Regions from separate parts of the Schaalia radingae genome, predicted to be linked through region 1. Evidence: riboswitches for the same ligand, from Rfam matches in the RefSeq annotation. Region 1 holds a riboswitch; the other holds the start of a gene.
The links. Region 1 has a riboswitch for thiamine pyrophosphate ahead of BLT69_RS03730 (phosphotransferase enzyme family protein). Riboswitches for the same ligand answer to the same signal wherever they lie in the genome.
Positions count from the first base shown of each region.

Region 2: it holds a riboswitch for thiamine pyrophosphate, as region 1 does, so the genes downstream of both, thiM (hydroxyethylthiazole kinase) here and BLT69_RS03730 (phosphotransferase enzyme family protein) in region 1, are expected to answer to the same signal.

Region 1 is NZ_LT629792.1:843,850-853,240, forward strand. It holds gene BLT69_RS03695 (hypothetical protein) at 1-28, opposite strand, end outside; tRNA gene BLT69_RS03700 (tRNA-Ile) at 177-250, shown strand; gene BLT69_RS03705 (hypothetical protein) at 391-1,521, opposite strand; gene rimP (ribosome maturation factor RimP) at 1,591-2,094, shown strand; gene nusA (transcription termination factor NusA) at 2,101-3,252, shown strand; gene BLT69_RS03720 (YlxR family protein) at 3,273-3,587, shown strand; gene infB (translation initiation factor IF-2) at 3,698-6,595, shown strand; TPP riboswitch at 6,694-6,799, shown strand; gene BLT69_RS03730 (phosphotransferase enzyme family protein) at 6,824-7,978, shown strand; gene BLT69_RS03735 (ABC transporter substrate-binding protein) at 7,975-9,042, shown strand; gene BLT69_RS03740 (ABC transporter permease) at 9,046-9,391, shown strand, end outside.
Region 2 is NZ_LT629792.1:1,880,789-1,890,179, forward strand. It holds gene argF (ornithine carbamoyltransferase) at 1-7, opposite strand, end outside; gene BLT69_RS08275 (1,4-dihydroxy-2-naphthoyl-CoA synthase) at 39-1,019, shown strand; gene BLT69_RS08280 (TenA family protein) at 1,119-1,775, opposite strand; gene thiD (bifunctional hydroxymethylpyrimidine kinase/phosphomethylpyrimidine kinase) at 1,772-2,572, opposite strand; gene thiE (thiamine phosphate synthase) at 2,702-3,436, opposite strand; gene thiM (hydroxyethylthiazole kinase) at 3,399-4,199, opposite strand; TPP riboswitch at 4,189-4,276, opposite strand; gene BLT69_RS08300 (L,D-transpeptidase family protein) at 4,332-5,804, opposite strand; gene BLT69_RS08305 (AMP-binding protein) at 5,932-7,248, shown strand; gene BLT69_RS08310 (1,4-dihydroxy-2-naphthoate polyprenyltransferase) at 7,249-8,130, shown strand; gene BLT69_RS11100 (MSCRAMM family adhesin SdrC) at 8,172-8,885, shown strand; gene BLT69_RS08320 (histidine phosphatase family protein) at 9,296-9,391, opposite strand, start outside.

The DNA.
Region 1 (9,391 bases):
GTGCGTGAACGTCAGTGAACTGGTTCATGAGTAGACTCCTCTGAATGATTGGGGTAAGGCAGCGACTGGTCCGTTTTGCGTTCCTGTCATCGTGGTGCACAGTATGACCCACACCACTGGCATTTGCGTTCAGGCGCGATTCGCTTTCGAAGCCTTAAAGCGGTTAGGCTAGATCTGCCCTGATAGCTCAGTCGGTTAGAGCAGCGGACTCATAATCCGTTTGTCCCGGGTTCGAGCCCCGGTCGGGGCACCGCAGAATCACAACGACAAGCGCCTGCCCCGACGGTGATGGGATACGCATACTAGGCCCCCAACTGGACGCCGCGCATGACAGGCGAAAAATGCGCGGGCAGGTATCACGCACACCGCAATACGTGAGGGACAGAAACGTTACTGCTTTAAGGCTGCATCGAGGGCGTCTGACATGTCAGCACTGCCCGATGCGGCTCCTGCCACAATGTCAGCGGCCAGGCTGCGCACCCCCAGAGCGCGCACATCCGCATCGGCGGAATCAACCAGAGTCAGATCCGTTGCCAGCATCAACGCATCCAGTGACTGAGGTGACGACTCTTCCAGATGGCACCGGAACTCGCGCGTATCGTCCACGCCAGCGTTGAGGACAACTCGCGTGCGTTCCAACAATCGATCCACCGTGGCAGATGCGTCAGCGATCCCCTCGCCCTCCACCTGGAGGGCAGGAAGAGTCTGACCGACACAGTCCCATACGCGCACCGCATTGGACACGTCAGCATCTTCAGTGAAGTCGCGTTGATCGCTGTGCATGCCCTGGTCAGCGGGTGCCAGGTGCGCAAAGAGGACGGTGCCTGTGTCGACAGGCGCAACCTCCTGGGCATCCAAAATTCCCTGAGCCGCGCGCATCACGCCATCACGAGCAGACCCGCCCGCAGAATCCCCGAAAGTCCGAGCCGCAATCCGTTTCGCCAGTACCAGCACACTTGATGCGCCCTCACCGTAATCAACGCCCACAACCGCACCGAGCGTGGTCGCATCCGCCAGGCGCGCCGCCGCGACCCTGGAAAGTATGCGCGCATCGGCATCACTGAGCAGGGCAGGATCAGCGACGGATGACAAGTCGCGTACAGCACAGGCCGCCATCCAGGCGACGAATGCATCCGCTGCAACGGGAGCCTCAGCGATCGGATCGGGCAAGTCAGCGCCCTCAGGGGCACCATCAGGCCACGGATCCCATACGCCTCCCAGTGACTCGACTCGCTGCGCGGCACGGTCGGCCACATCGCGCCACGCCTTCTGGCACGGCTCACACTGTCCGGCCAGATCAGCGAGCTCGTTGGCGCGAGCGGCAATTGCCCAATCCGCGCGAACAGCACGATCGCGCACCAGCTGGGGCGCTGTCAGCTCAGGCAGTGAGCCCTGCGCCGATTCCAGGTGAACCCCGCAGCCCGTGAGTGTCACGGCGATGGCAGCTATCGCGGCGCTTGCGCACGTCGCCCTCGCCAAATGGTAAAACGAGTGGCGGTGCAGGCTGGAGGAAAACTTCACGGTGTCATCATCGCATGCGCATGTGGCTAAACTAGTGAATATTGGCGTGTCGTTCGGAAGGAAGAAACTGTGGCACAACCCGCTCAGCCAGTAGATCAGGATCTGATCAGGCGCATACTGGAGCCCGTCGTCGCCACGTGCGGACTCATCATCGATCAGATCGAGGTCGTCGGCCCCCAGGCGCGTCCGATTGTGCGCATCAGCGTGGATTACGGTGAGGACACGTCTGCAGACTCCTACGAGTCAGTTGACTCCGACACACTCGCGCAGGTCTCACGAGCCATTTCCTTGGCGATGGATGAGGCCGACCCGATTGACAGTGAATACATTCTGGAAGTGTCCACACCGGGAGCCGAGCGTGAACTCACGCAGCCGCGGCACTGGCGCAGACAGATCGGACGGCTCATCCGCGTCAAGCTTCGCGACGGGACCACCGTTGAGGGGCGACTGTCCGAAGTGGCTGATCAGCAGGTCATTCTGGTGGTCGATGGTGAGCCGGTTACCATTGAATACGACACGATCAAGAAGGCGCGTCCGCGCGTCGAGCTTGGCACGGGTAAGTCAGACAAGTGAGGGATCATGGAAATTGACATGACAGCGCTCCGAATGGTGGAGCAGGAAAAAGGTGTAGATCTCAATACTCTTGTGGACGCGATCGAAGAGGCGCTGCTCAAGGCGTATCACAACATCCCGGGCGCTATCCGCAAAGCTCGCATTGAGATCGACAAGCGTTCAGGGCGGGTCACCGTCATGGCGACCGAGGAAGACGACGACGGCAACCCGATCGGTGAATTCGATGACACTCCCTCCAACTTTGGGCGCATCGCACAGGCAACTGCGCGCTCGGTGATCATGCAGCGGCTGCGAGACGCCGACGATCAGAAAGTTCTGGGCGACTTCGCATCCAAGACCGGGCAGATCGTCACCGGCCTTGTCCAGCAGGCACGTGAACGCCACCTGACGCTGGTGAAACTATCGGACGACTTCGAGGCCGTGCTGCCGGATTCAGAAAAGGTTCCGGGCGAGGAATACCACCACAATGAGCGGATCCGCGCCTACGTCGTGTCGGTTGAACGCACCGAGCGTGGCGCGCGAATCGTCCTGTCACGAACCCACCCCGGCTTGGTGCTCGGCCTGTTCGAACGCGAGGTTCCTGAGATCCAGCAGGGTCTGGTGGAGATCAAGGCCGTTGCGCGCGAAGCGGGCCACCGCACGAAGATCGCCGTTGCAGCAACACGTGAAGGTGTCAACGCCAAGGGAGCATGCATTGGGCCGATGGGGTCGCGTGTGCGCTCGGTGATGACTGAGCTGGGTGGTGAAAAGATCGACATCGTTGACTGGTCGGCAGATCCTGCTCGTTTCGTGTCCAACGCGCTGTCTCCGGCGCGCGTGAGCCGAGTGGTCGTGCATTCGGTTGAAAATCACACCGCCACCGCCGTTGTGCCTGACTTCCAGCTCTCACTGGCAATCGGCAAAGAGGGACAAAACGCTCGACTGGCTGCGCGTCTGACAGGTTTCCACATTGATATTCACTCCGACACGGATGCGGACGGAAAGATGGAGGCGTCACGCTCATCGATGCCTGACATGCCCTATGGAGGTGACGAGGCTGCTAGCGTGTCAGATGTTAGCGGCACCGACGCATTCGACATCACTGCCGAGGACGAGGACGAGGACGACGTGACCAGTCGCTCACATACAGATTCCAATACGGACGCCGACCTCAGTTAGACTGGTTGGGCTGGACTAGTATGTGTGCGGTGGAGACGCATGACCATTCAGGCCCGATTCGCACATGTATTGGCTGCCGGCAGCGAGGCGCCCCCTCGAGCATGGTTCGAATGGTGGCGACTCACGACGGATCCGCACAGGTGGATCCAAAAGGCATCCTGCCAGGTCGTGGTGCGTGGATTCACGCACATGCGACATGCATGGAGAAGGCCCGCCGACGGCGAGCCCTCGAACATGCATTACGCCTGCCTCACACCGTGGGGGAGGACCAGTGGGATCACCTGATCGACACGATCACATTGTCAGCAACGCACCGTGCGTTGGACATCGAGTAATGGAAGCGGGTTGGAAGCTGATGGGCACCCGATGAGTACCCAGCGATGAGCTGCCAGCAAGAACGATAAGTCCCGTCTCCAGTTCGGAGACGGATCCGGACAGGAGAATTGTGGCAAAGTTGCGTGTACACGAGCTCGCCAAAGAGCTCGGCATTGCCAGCAAAGAACTCTTGGCGTACCTGCGCGATAGCGGAGAGTTCGTCAAGGCATCAAGCTCGGCTCTGGAACCGCCAGTGGTTCGAGCCGTGCGTGAACACTACGCCTCCCTTGCGCCTCAGGACACAGAAGAATCCGAGAAGGCGAAGGCACCCAAGAAAACAAGGAAAACGGCTGCGAAGACAACTACTGCGTCTCGTAAGTCGACCAGGAAGTCGTCCACTGCGTCCACACCTGCCGACCTGGCACAGCCAGAAAGCAGTGCGGCCAGTGATGATGCGCCGACCGGAAAGTCAGAAAAGAAACCGGCCAAGGCGCGAGCACCGAAGCCAGGACCGGTAGCGCACGCAGCTGACAAGAAGGCAGCTGCAGCGGCGAAACCGGGACCTCGCGATACTCAGGAATCAGGCGATGCTCACGCATCGGCACCGGTGTCGTCGGGAGAATCTGGTCCCAAGCCCGGCCCCCAATCCGCCAAGAAAGCATCGGCTTCAGATTCCAAGGCTCATGGCCGCCAGTCGGCACCGCGCCCAGGACCTCGTCCCGGCCCGCGCCCTGCTGGGCCACGCCCAGGCAACAATCCCTTCGCATCCACGCAAGGTATGCCTCGACCTGGTGGAACACGCGGTGGCCAGCGCACCAACAGGCCCGGTGGCCGCGGCACACAAGGTGGCGCTGCGCACACGAACCGCTCCGGCGGTGGCGAGCACCGCGCTGAACGCCCGAACCGTTCACGCGGCGGCAACCATCCAAACCCGATGATGATGCCCGATCAGGCACGGTTCGCCAAGCCTGACCGCCCGTCACGTGGCGGACGTGGACGTTCCAACAATTCACGTCACAACAGCCCAGGAGTCGGCGCACACGCAGGTGCATTTGCGCCCCCGAGCGGTGGCCGTCCCCGTGGCGGTCGCGGTGGTCGCGGCTCCACACCGGGCGCATTCGGCCGTGGAAGCGGCTCGCGTCGCGGACGCAAGTCCAAGCGTGAAAGGCGGCAGGAATACGAAGAGCAGAGTGCACCGACAATCGGCGGCGTGAAGATTCCTCGCGGAAATGGCCAGGAGATTCGCATCCGTCAGGGCGCATCCCTGGCTGATCTTGCCGAAAAGATCGACGTCAATCCGGCAGCATTGGTGACTGTTCTGTTCCACCTCGGTGAAATGGCAACGGCCACGCAGTCACTGGATCAGGACACCTTTGAAACACTGGGCGACGAACTGGGCTACAACGTCAAGGTCGTTTCCCCAGAAGACGAGGATCGCGAACTGCTTGAGTCCTTCGATATCGACCTTGAGGCCGAAGAACTTGATGATGAAGAGCACCTCAAGCCGCGCCCACCGGTCGTCACCGTCATGGGTCACGTCGACCACGGTAAGACGAAGCTGCTGGACGCCATCCGGCACACCGACGTCGTCGACACCGAACACGGTGGCATCACCCAGCACATCGGCGCCTACCAGGTCACGGTGGATATGGAGGGCAAGGACCGCCCCATCACATTCATCGACACGCCTGGTCACGAAGCCTTCACCGCTATGCGTGCCCGTGGCGCCAAGGTGACGGACATTGCGATCCTGGTGGTCGCAGCCGATGACGGCGTCATGCCGCAGACCGTTGAAGCGATCAACCATGCGCAGGCAGCGGACGTGCCGATCGTTGTGGCCGTCAACAAGGTGGATAAGGAAGATGCCAATCCGGATAAGATCCGCTCCCAGCTCACCGAATACAACCTTGTGGCTGAAGAATATGGCGGCGACGTCATGTTCGTGGACGTGTCCGCCAAGCAGCGCACCGGCATCAGTGACCTGCTCGAAGCAGTCCTCCTGACAGCGGATGCCGCACTTGACCTGGAGGCAAACCCTGACACCGAGGCGCGAGGCGTCGCCATTGAAGCGAACCTTGACCGTGGTCGTGGTGCGGTTGCCACCATGCTGGTCCAGCGTGGAACGCTGCGCGTGGGAGACGCCCTCGTTGTGGGATCCGCCTCCGGACGCGTGCGCGCCATGTTCGACGAGTATGGCAAGGATGTGCAGGAAGCCGGTCCGTCACGACCGGTGCAGGTGATCGGCCTGACATCAGTTCCACGGGCAGGCGACTCCTTCCTTGTGGCATCCGATGACCGCACCGCCCGCCAGATCGCTGACAAGCGAGAAGCTGCCGAGCGCGCAGCACTGCTGGCCAAGCGTCGCAAGCGCGTCACCCTCGAAGACTTCGATAAGGTTCTCAAGGAAGGTGAAGTTGACACCCTCAACCTTGTCATCAAGGGTGACGTGTCCGGTGCCGTTGAGGCTCTGGAAGATTCCTTGCTGCGTATCGACGTGGGCGACGAAGTTGCCCTGCGGATCATCCACCGCGGCGTCGGAGCCATTACGCAAAACGATGTCAACCTGGCCACCGTCGATAACGCGGTCATCATCGGCTTTAACGTGCGTCCGGCTGAGCGCGTGGCTGAAATGGCCGACGCGGAAGGCGTGGAGATCAAGTACTACTCGGTCATCTACGCAGCCATCGACGATATCGAAGCGGCCCTGAAGGGCATGCTCAAGCCGATTTATGAAGAGGTCGCGCTGGGCACGGCTGAGATCCGCCAGGTCTTCCGCTCCGGCAAGTTCGGTAACATCGCAGGCTCCATTGTCCGTGACGGCATCATTCGCCGCGGCTCGAAGGCCCGCCTGGTTCGCGACGGTGTCGTGGTTGCTCCCGATTTGGAGATCGCGTCGCTGCGCCGCGAAAAGGACGATGTCACCGAGGTTCGCGAAGGCTACGAATGCGGTATCACCCTGGGCTTCAAGGACATTGCCGAGGGCGACATCATCGAAACGTGGGAAATGAAGGAAAAGGCTCGCGACTAGTTCGCACTGTGTTTCCTGTCCCATTGACGAGGGTGACCCATCCACTATGTGAGGGTGGGGCACCCTCGTTTTACGTATGACGTGCAGCTGATGGTATGGTGAGGGGGCACGGGAGCCCGGACAGGCGGGCTGAGAGGGAAAATTCTCCGACCGTTATACCTGAACCAGATCATGCTGGCGTAGGAACGCGGTTTAGTCGTGCGCATTGGTGAGCACGAGGAGCCGCAAATGAATCGAGACGAACAACTCGACATCATTAACAATGTGTGGCCACTGATCTCAGATCAGGATGTGGCGGCGCTGGAAGAGCGCCTGGTGGATATGCCGCATCTGGCGGGTGCTTCCGCCCAGTGCCCGCAGGTCCTCACTCACTCGGCGCGTCCAATGGCCTCGGCGTGTATCGCCCAGCTGGCATGTGGAACACGCGTCTTCATCAAACGCTATGCGCCCCACCTGATCAGCGAATACGACCTGTGTGCCAAACATGACTACGTGAACCGGCTTGCCGCAGGCGCCTTCCCGACGCCGCGCTTCTTCACCTTCGATACCGGCAGAACATGTCTGACGATGGGCGGATGGGTCTGGGAAGTGAGCGAATGCGCGCCGGGTGAAGACCGTTACCGTGCGACGACCAGCTGGATGCCGCCGTACACACGCGAAGAGAGCGTGGAAATCGGCCGAGTGGCGGGGCAGCTTCGTCGCGCCTCTGAAAAGATTCCGGCAGTGGTCGCACCGCCCAATCCTTACCAGTCGCGCATGGACCTCATGCTGGGTGATCCGTTTGACCGTCTTGAAGCCTGGTGCGAAGCGCACCCCATCGTTGCCAACTATGTGTCCAGAACCGGCCGTGACCTGGCTGGTGACCTGGCAGTTGTCGCTCCTTTTGCGCGGGCCCTTGAGCCGCTGCGGGAGCGCCCTCGTTACTGGACACACGGGGACCTGCACGTGTCCAACACGATGTGGAAGGACACCAGGCAGGGTCCCGTCATCACCAGTGTCTTTGATTTTGGGCTGGCATACGCCAACCCGTCGCTGTTCGATCTGGCACAGCTCATTGAACGTCACGCGATCGACTGGCTGACCATCACTGAAGGTATCGAAAATGCGTGGCGTCCCCAGGTGGTGCGCGACCTTCTGGACGGGTATGTCAGTCAGTACCCACTGATGCGCGAGGAGGCTCGCATGCTCGCGCCGATGGTGGCAGTGTCGAACACCGAGTTCGAACTCGCTGTTATCGAGTATGACCAGCGTGCCCCGATACCGGGGCGTACGTCGGATTGGGCGTACACGATCGGGATGGATGCTCATCACCGGTGGTTCACCACTGAATCCGGCACTCAATTTATCCGCACAGTTACCCAACTAGCAATCGAGAGATCATGAAAACAACCAGGCTTTTGCCCCTCCTCCTCAGCGTCGCCATGCTGGGCGCATGCTCATCAGGCGGATCGTCGGATATGTCCTCAGCTGACCAGTCAGGCGCCGACGCCACCGGCCAGTCGGCTTCGCAGGCCTCTGGACAGATGCGTGATGTGTCCGTCATCTTGGACTGGACACCGAACACGAATCACACTGGACTGTTCGTCGCCCAGGAAAAAGGCTACTTCGCGGACGCCGGATTGAATGTGGACATCATGGGCTTCTCCAAGTCAGGTGTTGACGCTGTCCTCAGCGCGAAGGGCGCTGATTTTGGAATCTCGGGAGCAGATGCACTGGCATCGGCTCACGCCGCCAACCTTGGGCTGACGATGGTGCTGAATATTCAGCAAAAGTCCTCCTATGGCGTGGGAGTTCTGGAAGATTCGGGGATCACCCGTCCAAAAGATCTGGACGGCAAGACAATTGCAGACTACTCGGGCGATTCGGCCCATATCTCCACCCAGATGATGATTCAGCACGATGGCGGAACAGGCGAATTTGACCGCGTCATTGTGGGCGCGCAGGCGATGGCGGCTCTGGAATCAGGCCAGGCGGATTTTGCTGAGGTTCTCAGCACGTGGGAGGCAATTGAGGCAGAACTGTCGGGCACCAAGCTGCACATGTTCCAGCCCGCCGACTATGACGTTCCCACCACTCCGGCAATGATCGGCATTTCGACGCGCAACGACTTGATCGAATCGGATCCCGACCTTGTCCGCGCCTTCGTGCAGGCAGCACAAAAGGGCTACGAGTTCGCCAAGGATAACCCCGATGAAGCGGCGAAAATTCTGGTCGATGCCAACCCACAGGCCAAACTTGATCCCGAACTGGTCACCCGCAGCCAGGAAATACTCTCCACACAGTATTGGCCTGATTCAAAGGGTGGTGTGGGCTTTGCCGACATTGATCGCTGGAACACCTACCTGGCATTCATTGTCGAGCAGGGCCTCGTGTATGACGAGAAGGGGACTGCGGTCACCGAACCGATCGCAGCTGACGACATCGTCACCAATGAGTTCGTGAAGTAACAGATGCCCGCGAGGTACCGCACCGCCGTCTCTGCACGTGAGCGCGACCAACACCACCGGGGCAGTTTCATGCCCGCACTGATGTTTGTGGTGTTGCTCCTGTGCGCGTGGGAGGTGGCGGTGCGCGCGTTCAACGTCAACGAACGCCTTATGCCGGCGCCCTCGACGATTATCCACGCCGGCTTTGATGATGCGCCCAATGTCTGGGAAGCCACCAGGATCACCGCCCTTGAAGTTGGCCTGGGAACGGTGCTTGCACTCGTGTGCGGTGTGAGCCTGGCTTTCATCATCTTTGCGATTCGCCCGATCGGTCGTGTCGCCATCCCTGTTCTCATCATCTCGCAGACCA
Region 2 (9,391 bases), 1.0 Mb from region 1:
TACTCATGGCTTCCAGATTAGCCGCTAGTGTGGAGGTCATGAGTGCTCTTCCATTTGTGTCCGACACCTTCGATCCTGATCGCTGGCGTGTTGTCGAGGGGTTCGAGGACCTGACCGACATGACGTATCATCGCGGAATTTCGCGCGGATCTTGCGACGGAGCGGCAGCCGGACAAGATCTGCCCTGGGTTCGTATTGCCTTTGATCGCCCAGACATTCGCAATGCTTTTCGACCGCTGACTGTCGATGAGTTGTACCGCTGTCTGGATCATGCGCGGATGAGCAGTGATGTTGCCGCGATCATCCTGACTGGCAACGGGCCGTCTGCCCGTGACGGTGGCTACGCGTTTTGTTCGGGTGGTGATCAGCGTGTTCGAGGCAACGACGGGTACCGCTACGAGGTGGATGGTGCTGACGCGGACGCCGATGTGTCGAGCCGGCGTGAGCAGATCGATCCGGCTCGGGCGGGACGTCTGCATATTTTGGAGGTTCAGCGCCTGATCCGCACCTGTCCGAAAGTCGTGATCGCTGCAATTACCGGGTGGGCTGCCGGTGGCGGTCACTCATTGGGAGTCGTGTGTGATCTGGCGGTCGCTTCCCGCGAACATGCTCAGTTCATGCAAACGGATGCCAACGTGGGGTCCTTTGATGCGGGGTACGGTTCGGCGCTGCTGGCCCGTCAGGTCGGTGATCGGCGCGCACGCGAGATTTTCTTCCTGGCTCGCCGCTATGACGCGGCAGAGGCGGAAGCGTGGGGAGCCATCAATCGTGCGGTGCCGCATGAGGATGTGGAAAATGTGGCGCTGGAGTGGGCGCACACGGTTGCCGGCAAGTCTCCGCAGGCGATCCGCATGTTGAAGTTTGCGTTCAATCTGGCTGACGATGGTCTTGCCGGGCAGCAGGTGTTCGCCGGGGAGGCAACCCGGATGGCGTATATGACGGCGGAGGCTCAGGAGGGGCGTGACGCGTTCCTCGAGCACCGCTCCCCCGACTGGTCGATCTTCCCGTACTACTACTAAAGCCGGCCGGCTGACAGCTGGCCATTCATACTGCTGACGCGTGGCCCGTTGTCGGGTGACCGCACTGCGCCGGCCGACAACTGTCGGTGGCCTCGCGCATTACAGTGGCCACTGCTGACCTGTCCACGCAGCGTCGAAGAACATCCACTCATAGCGTGAGGCAACTTCGAAGGCTTTCGCCATACGTTCCCTCCCCGCATCATCGCTGGCCTGCGCATACTGGTCCGCGTAGTCCTTTGCGCGCCGTGTTGCTTCCTCGAATTCTGGCCCGGTGTAGGTTCTGATCCAGTCCCCGTAGGGGTGTGCGTCCAGCTCACCCTCGGAGTGGACACCCTCGCGGAGCCGGTGCCCGACGAAATCATAGAGCCAAAAGCATGGCAGTACTGCTGCGATGCCAACACCCTGCGTTTCGGCATGCGTGCTGGCCAGCAGAAATGACATGTAGGCGCGACATGTGGGGTTCATGATTGCCCCCTCGAGGACGTCCACATGTGAGGCGTGCAGCGAACGTTCATCCACCATTGTCTGATGCGCACACCCCGACCAGAATGTCACTTCGTCAGCGTCCCTGGCGCCGGCTGCCAGTGCGGACAAGGCGCGCGAATAGTCAATCAGGTACAACGCATCTTGGCGTAGGTACTCGTGGAATGTCTCCAGCTCAAGCGACCCGTCGGCAAGGGCGCAGACAAAGGGATGCCTGCTGATCGCGTTGCGCACCGGTTCGATGCGCTGCCATACCTGGTCGGTAAAACTCATGATTCCTCATTCCACAGGTCGACAAAGTGATGAACGGGACCGTGCCCCCTGCCCACATCGAGCGAGTCGGCAGCCAGGATCGCGCGCGTCAAGTAATCTTTCGCCTGAGCAATCGCATCAACCCAGGTGTCTGTGCGTGGGCGTCTGGCCGCTATGGCACTGGACAGCGTGCATCCGGTGCCGTGAGTGTTCTGTGTGTCAACACGCGTCCCCTTCAGGAATGAGACCCCGTCACCATCAATCAGCACGTCTGTGGACGTGTCGGTCAAGTGTCCGCCTTTGATGAGGACGCGGGTCATGCCGCGCGCGAGAAGTTCCTTGCCCTGGTCGGTTGCTTCGTCCAGCGTTGTCGCCACATCGCAATCCAGCAGCACGGCTGCTTCCTGCAGATTCGGGGTAATAATGTCAGCTTTCATGCACAGGTCGCGCACAGCGTCAACTGCGTCCTCGTCAACCAGTCGGTCACCCGAGGTCGCCACCATGACGGGGTCAAAAATCGTGTTCGCCAGGCGCGGCAGATATTCACCGATTGCGGCCGCAAGTTCCGTGCTTGCCACCATTCCCACTTTCGTGGCGTCCGGAGTGATGTCGTCCAGCAGCGTGTCCATCTGCTGGCGCACGAAGTCCACCGGGACGGGGAACACGCCTCGCACTCCTTGCGTCGATTGGGCGGTCAGCGCCGTAATGACACTCATTCCGTAAGCTCCTGAGGCGCTGAACGATTTGAGATCTGCCTGAATGCCTGCCCCACCGCTGGGGTCCGATCCGGCGATTGTTAGGGCTTTGACTGTTTTCATAAAATGTTCTCCTTCATCGCATGGATGATGCATGCGCTGTCATTCGGGGCTTGGATCATGAGCTGGCGGACGCACTGGATACATAGCCGGCACGTGCTGAGTCCCTTCCTCGGGGTCTGAATTGGGTGGTTAGTGACCCGCGCTGCGCAGGCCTTCTGCCCATTGATCTGCCAGTTCGCGTGCAGCTTCGCGCGCGTCGGGTGCTAGGCAAATTGCGGACACGACGGCCGCTCCGTCCAATCCTTCACGTGCCAGCGGTGCCATATCCGGTGCTTTGATGCCGCCGATTGCCACCGACGGCAGGTGTGTGCTGCGTGCGATCTGTCCTGTTCCATCGATGCCATGTTCCTCAGGAGCATCGGTTTTCGTGGATGTATCACGCACGACACCAATGCCGATGTAGTCGACGCGCCCCGGGTTCTCTTCGGCTTCCTTCAGTTCCTCAGGGGTGGAGGCCGACAGGCCGATGATGGCCTCGGGACCGATCAGCTTGCGGACAAGGGCAACCGGCAAGTCGGTTTGTCCAACGTGGACGCCTGCAACGGTCGCGCCCGCCTGGCGTGCCGCCAGGAATACGTCCACACGATCATTGATCAGGAGTGTGACCGAGTCAGCGACAGCGTCGGCCACTTCCATCACTTCGTTGAAGAAATCCAGTGACTCGGCATCTTTACACCGAAGCTGCACGCATGTCACTCCTCCGGCGACAGCTTCTGCCACCGTTTGCGCAACGGTGCGTCCCGCAGCGTGGCACATGTCTGCGTCCGTGACAAGATAGATGCTCAGGTCGAGGGATGAGACAGCCTTGTTCATCACTGGCCTGGCCTCACTGCGCGATGATGGTGACGCGTTCAAAGTCCTCATCGCGGAAGTTGTCCAGCGCGTCGAGGAACTCTATTTGGAACGTGCCGGTTCCGCGTGCACGCTCCGCCGCGATTTCCGAGGCCACCGCATACAGTGCGTGAACAGCAACCAAACCGTCAAGCTGGGTCCGAGCCACAGAGGCGAACGCGCCGGCCAGCGCGCCAAGTGAGCATCCCGCCCCAGTGATGCGGGTCAGCATATCTGAGCCACCCTCGACACGCACGATTGCGTCGGCTGAGACGATCGCATCGGACTTGCCGGACACAGCCACCAACGATCCATATTCGCTGTTGATGCGGCGGGCGGCATCGATGGCGGCGTCCACCGCATCAGCGGAGTCAACACCGCGGCCGCCTTCTCCCAGCCCTGCCAGAGCAATGATTTCCGACGGGTTGCCTCGCACAATTGACGGGCCGAGGGCGACCAGCTGATGCGCGAGCTGCGTGCGCACCGGCAGCGGCCCGATGGCAACCGGGTCAAGAACCCAGCACGTGCCCGCTTCGTTGGCGCTGGTGGCGGACTCCAGCGCGGCTTCGCACTGAGTCGGCGTCGGGGTTCCCAGGTTGATCAGCACAGCATTGGCAATTGCGGCAAAGGGACCGGATTCGCCGGGGATATCGACCATTGCCGGTGCTGCCCCAATGGCAAGCAGAGCGTTGGCCGTAAAGTTCGTGACTACCGAGTTGGTGATGGCTCCAACGAGCGGGTGGTGTGTTCTGACAGCGTGTAAAGCGTCGACGCATTGGGTATGGAAATTCTCCATCGGACATTCCTTCGTCAGCATTATCTGGACAGGTTCAACGGGTTTGATCTCAGCGTGAAGCACCCCGTGTCACTGATCACAATGCTATCAGGTTTATACGAAAAGGTCGAACTGCAATGATGAGCCTGCTGCTCAGTAGTGTGACACCACCACTGTGCCGACAGGGGCCCAGTTATAGATCCACTGCGCACCATCAACCGGCATATTGACACAACCGTGCGAGCCACCTTCACCTGACCAGCCAAAAGAGCTGCGTGAGGGCGCGCCGTGCAACGCGTAGTCACCGTGGAAGTATGACACCCACGGTGTGTATGTGCAGTAGTCGTAGCCGGGGCTGCAGCCCATCATCTGGTCCTGATGCTTGAGGTAGATGCGGAACGTTCCGGTAACGGTTTCCCACCCGGGCTTGCCGGGAACCATCGGGATCGGGCCCTGGACAACAGTTGCACCTTCGTAAGCGGTCACTGATGCGTTCGACAGGTCCACGTCGATCCACTTTTCACCAGGAGCTGCCTGATACACCTTGTCGCCAGCACCATCCGCAATCTCGCGGGTGGTGAATTCGGGTTCGGTCTGGTCGTAGTCAAAATCGCCTTCGTAGGCGGTGCCGTCTTTCAGGGCTGCGAGCAGCTCATCGGCCACCTCGCCAGCGTTGTTGACGGTCCATCCGCTCTTACCTGGATCCGCGACCGCGACAACGTCCCCACGCGAATTGACGTTCTTGACACCCTTCGTGGGCTCTTCGTTGGTGGACAGCGCGGTCGATTCAACCCACGCGCGAACCGGTTTCTCATTCCACGTGACATCAAGTGCGCCTGTGTTGGCGGCAGCGCCCTTGCCACCAGCTCCGCCCGCGGCGTTCAGATCCGGCAGCGCGATCCACGTCGAGCGTTCACGCGCATCGGGTGAGTAGGTGTGAATACCGTCAGTAATCGATACAGGAATTTCCAGCATCGTGTTCGCCTTGTCTGCAAGTTGCTGAGCAATTTGCGTGGTCACCGTCGGGCTGACGGCGATCATCGGCAAGTCAATGTCCTGGGTAGTCAGCGTGCGCGCAGCTTCATCGCATGCACTGGCAAGCTGCTCGAGGTCGACACTGCGCCCTTCCTGTGCTTCAATCACGCTGAATGTGCCACCGTCTTCGTTGAACTGGATGGAACCTTCGCGTACGGGCTGGTCAACAGAGGCGGAAACTTTCTGGGTCAATGCCTGCGCAGCCGCATCATCTCGCGAGGTCACCACCTGGACATCCCGCGAGGTAAACAGTGAGGAGATGCGTGACAGGATCGAACCGTTGGGAGCGAACACATCATCCAGCGTGGCGTCGGTGTCGATGGTGATTCCCGCTTCTTCCAGCGTCGCGCTGGTCAGCGTACCGTCAACCGTCACATTGATGCTGGCGTGTGAGGCTCGCTCCTGCAGACCTTGGGCAATTTCGTCGCGGTTTTGTCCGGACACGGACTGTCCGGCGACAGTGGTTCGCGGCAAGGCGCGGTCAGCGAAGTAGGCCGCGTACGCACCCACACCGATCACTGCAACGAGCAGTGCTCCTAGTAATGCGATCAGCGCCCATGAGGCTTTCGCTGAGAGCTTCCCAATAGTCATACCTCGATAGTAACGAGGCTATCGGTGCAATTCCATGTCGACTTGCCCACGATCTCATCTCCGCACACGTTAATTGACCGATTGGGCATTACGATGGTTCAGAAAAGCCGTTTGTAAAGGAGGACAAGTGCAGACCCCTCGTGTCTTAGTCGTTCCGGGAGGCACTTCCGTTGGAGCAGCGGCTTTGGCTTACGCCTCGCTCAGCAAACTGGCTGAACAGGCACGCACAGCATCAGACGGCGCCATGGACGAGGCACCCTCGTCGCACAAGCGAACAGTCGTGGTCATGCGTCCTCCCAGCGAGATCCCCCATACGTCCTTGCGCCATCTTCAAACCGATGTGTCACACGCTTTTCCTGAACTACCCGAAGACGTCCGCAATGACCCGGCTCTTCTGGACGGCGTCGACGTAGTGATTCCGACGTCGGGGTCATCAACGGGAACGCCTCACCTCGTTGGCCTGTCCACCGAGGCATTAATCGCATCCGTGCACTCCACTCACGCGGCGCTGGAGGGGCCGGGGCGTTGGATTCTTGCGCTTCCTGCCCATCACATCGCCGGTGCTCAGGTCCTCATGCGCAGTGCAGTCGCCGGTTTCAGCCCGATGGTGGTGGACACGGATTCAGGTTTCCGCCCCGCTGACCTGCTCTCTTCCATCGCGGGTGCCACTCAGGATTCACAGGTGCCAGGGTATCTCTCGCTGGTACCCGTGCAGCTGCGAGCGTGTTTGGATGCCGGTGAGGAAGTTATTCGCGCACTGGCCTCGCTTGCCGGTGTCCTCGTCGGCGGTTCTTCCATAACCAAGGAACTCCTGCAGGCTGCGCGCAACCACGGCATCCGGGTGGTCACGACCTATGGCATGACTGAAACGGGTGGCGGCTGCGTGTACAACTCGCGTCCCTTGCCGGGGGTAACGGTCCGCGCTGTCGACGTTGACGGGCAATCACGCCTGGCAATTGCCGGGCCCATGCTCATGACAAAGTACCTGGACGGCCCCTCCCCCTTCATTGACGAGGGTGGCGCACGGTGGCTGCTGACAGGTGATATCGGTCGAATTGCCTCCAATGGCGACGTTCAGGTGCTGGGGCGCAGCGATGATGTCATCGTGACGGGCGGCCTGTCAGTGGCACCTGGTCCGGTTCGTGATGCCGTGTTGTCAGCTCCGGGTGTGCGTGACAGTTGGATCCTCGATCTTGAAGACGAACGCTGGGGGCACGTGGTCACCGCCGCGGTGGTGCGCGATAGCTCGCACAGTGCGGATCTGGATTCATGGGCGCGCTCCATTCGCGATCACGTGGGAGCGCGTCTGGGCCGAGCGCAGGCTCCACGCGTTGTCGTACCGCTTCACACACTGCCCATGCTGGAATCCGGGAAAGTTGACCGGAGCCGTGTGCGGGCACTGGTGATGGAACAGATCGAACACGGGGAGCACTGGCGACGCTAAATGGCAACTGTTCAAGACTGGATTGAGGGCGCCCGCCTTCGCACACTTCCGGCCGCTCTTGCGCCCGTGATTGTGGGAACTGCGGCTGCAGCTGAGCTGGATCAGTTGCACTGGGGGCGCGCATTGCTCGCACTGTGTGTGGCGCTGGCTTTGCAAATCGGTGTGAACTTTTCGAATGACTATTCTGACGGCGTGCGTGGAACGGATGACTTTCGCACCGGCCCGCCACGTTTGACGAGCGGCGGCTCGGTCTCTCCGCGCGTCGTCCTGGCAGTGGCGCTGGCTTGTTTCGCTGTGGCAGGCGTGGCCGGTCTGGTTCTGATCGCATTGTCTGGCCAGTGGTGGTTGCTGGTGGTGGGCGTCGCGGCAGTTGCCGCCGCATGGTTTTACACTGGTGGACGCAATCCGTACGGGTATATGGGTGTGGGGCTGTCCGAGCTGATGGTGTTCATTTTCTTCGGGTTGGTCGCAACTGTGGGCACCACATGGACGCAGACTCTGGGTGCTCCCTGGTGGGTGTGGTGTGCCGGAGCAGGCATGGGGTTCGAATCGATCGCCTTGCTCATGGTGAATAACTTGCGTGACATTCCCACGGACAGGGCCTCTGGGAAGATGACGCTGGCTGTACGTTTGGGTGATCCCGCTTCGCGAGCGGCGTATTGCGCGCTCCTCGTGGCCGCAGTTGTGGTGCTGGCGATCAGTGTGCATTCCCCGTGGTGGGCGGTGTGTGTGGCCGCTGTTCTGATGGCCGGCACCGTCATTCCCGGTATTCGAATCGTTCTTAGCGGTGCGGTTGGCCGCGATCTGATACGCGCCTTGAAGTACACGGGGATCGCGACGCTGGCGTGCGCCGTCATCGTTTCAGTGGCCATCGTCATCTAAGTCGTGTCGAGGCATGGTCGTTCCTGACCTAAAATGGTGGGATGGTTCGTATTCTTGCCGTTGTCCTGTGGATTGCCGTCACTATTTACGCAATCGCTGACTGGGCACGCACTCCTGATGATGAAGTGCCTGGTCGTATCGGCCGTATGTGGTGGCTGACGATCATCGTCATCACGATGCCGTTTATTTCCATCGGGTCAATCGTGTGGATCCTGCTGCGAACCATCACGCGCGCCGAATCCGGGGAAACCACGGGGTTGTCGGACTTGACATCAGAATCGAATCCGCTGCGTTCTGGATGGTCCCGGCGACCTGACCGTTCGCAGTCCTCGCAGCGTCGCGAACCACTGGCACCCGACGATGATCCGGATTTCCTGTTCCGCCTGGAACGTGACATTCAGCGCCGCCGACGCGAGCAGGCTCGCAATGAGGAAGCGCACGGAGACCACGCGAAGCCCGTTGACAGCGACTCGAGTTCTCCCGACGAGCCTGGATATCGCGTGCCGCCAGCCGGTTCCACATCAGTTTCTGATTCCGACCAGTCAGATCCGGCTGATTCATTTTCCGAAGAAGCAGACGCGACAGGGCCCGATTCCGACACCGATGCGGATCCAACAAGCCCTGATTCCTCAACCAATGCAGACGCGCCAGGGCCTGATTCCACTAGCAATGCGGGCCCAGCAGGTCGCGATTCCTTCACCGACGAAGATACGTCCGAGACTGGCGACCCGTTGGATGAGGACCCCGAGCTCTAACACTCACTGTCACTCATCACAGACATCTCCGAGCGCTCTCGTCTGCTCCGTCTCGCACCATCTGCTCCGTCTCGCCCCTCTGTCCGTTCTCTCCCCATCTGTCGATCTCGAGCTCGCTCGCGAGTTCCACACCGATGTGTCTTCACCGTTTGCGCAGTTCAGGCGGGTGCTAGTGAAAATCCCGCCTCGCAGACTGCCTTCAGATCGACAGTTGGGTGCAGAAAGAGACAGGCAGGTTCGGGAGGGGACAGTTGGAGGCAGAGGTACGCGCTAGACCGTTTATTGCGGTGCTGCCGCCCGCGCCTGACCGACTAGACATAGCCACGCACCGCCCGCACTCGAACAGGCCTACATCAAAGGGCCGGTACCGATAGGCTGTCCCAACCAGCCGGATACGCAGATGTCAGTTACTACCGTTTGAGCTGAGCTTCCGACGCACCTGGAGTCATGTCGGCCGCATGAGCCAACATGTCCTTGCATGGTTCGGAATAGTCGAGACCCACCAG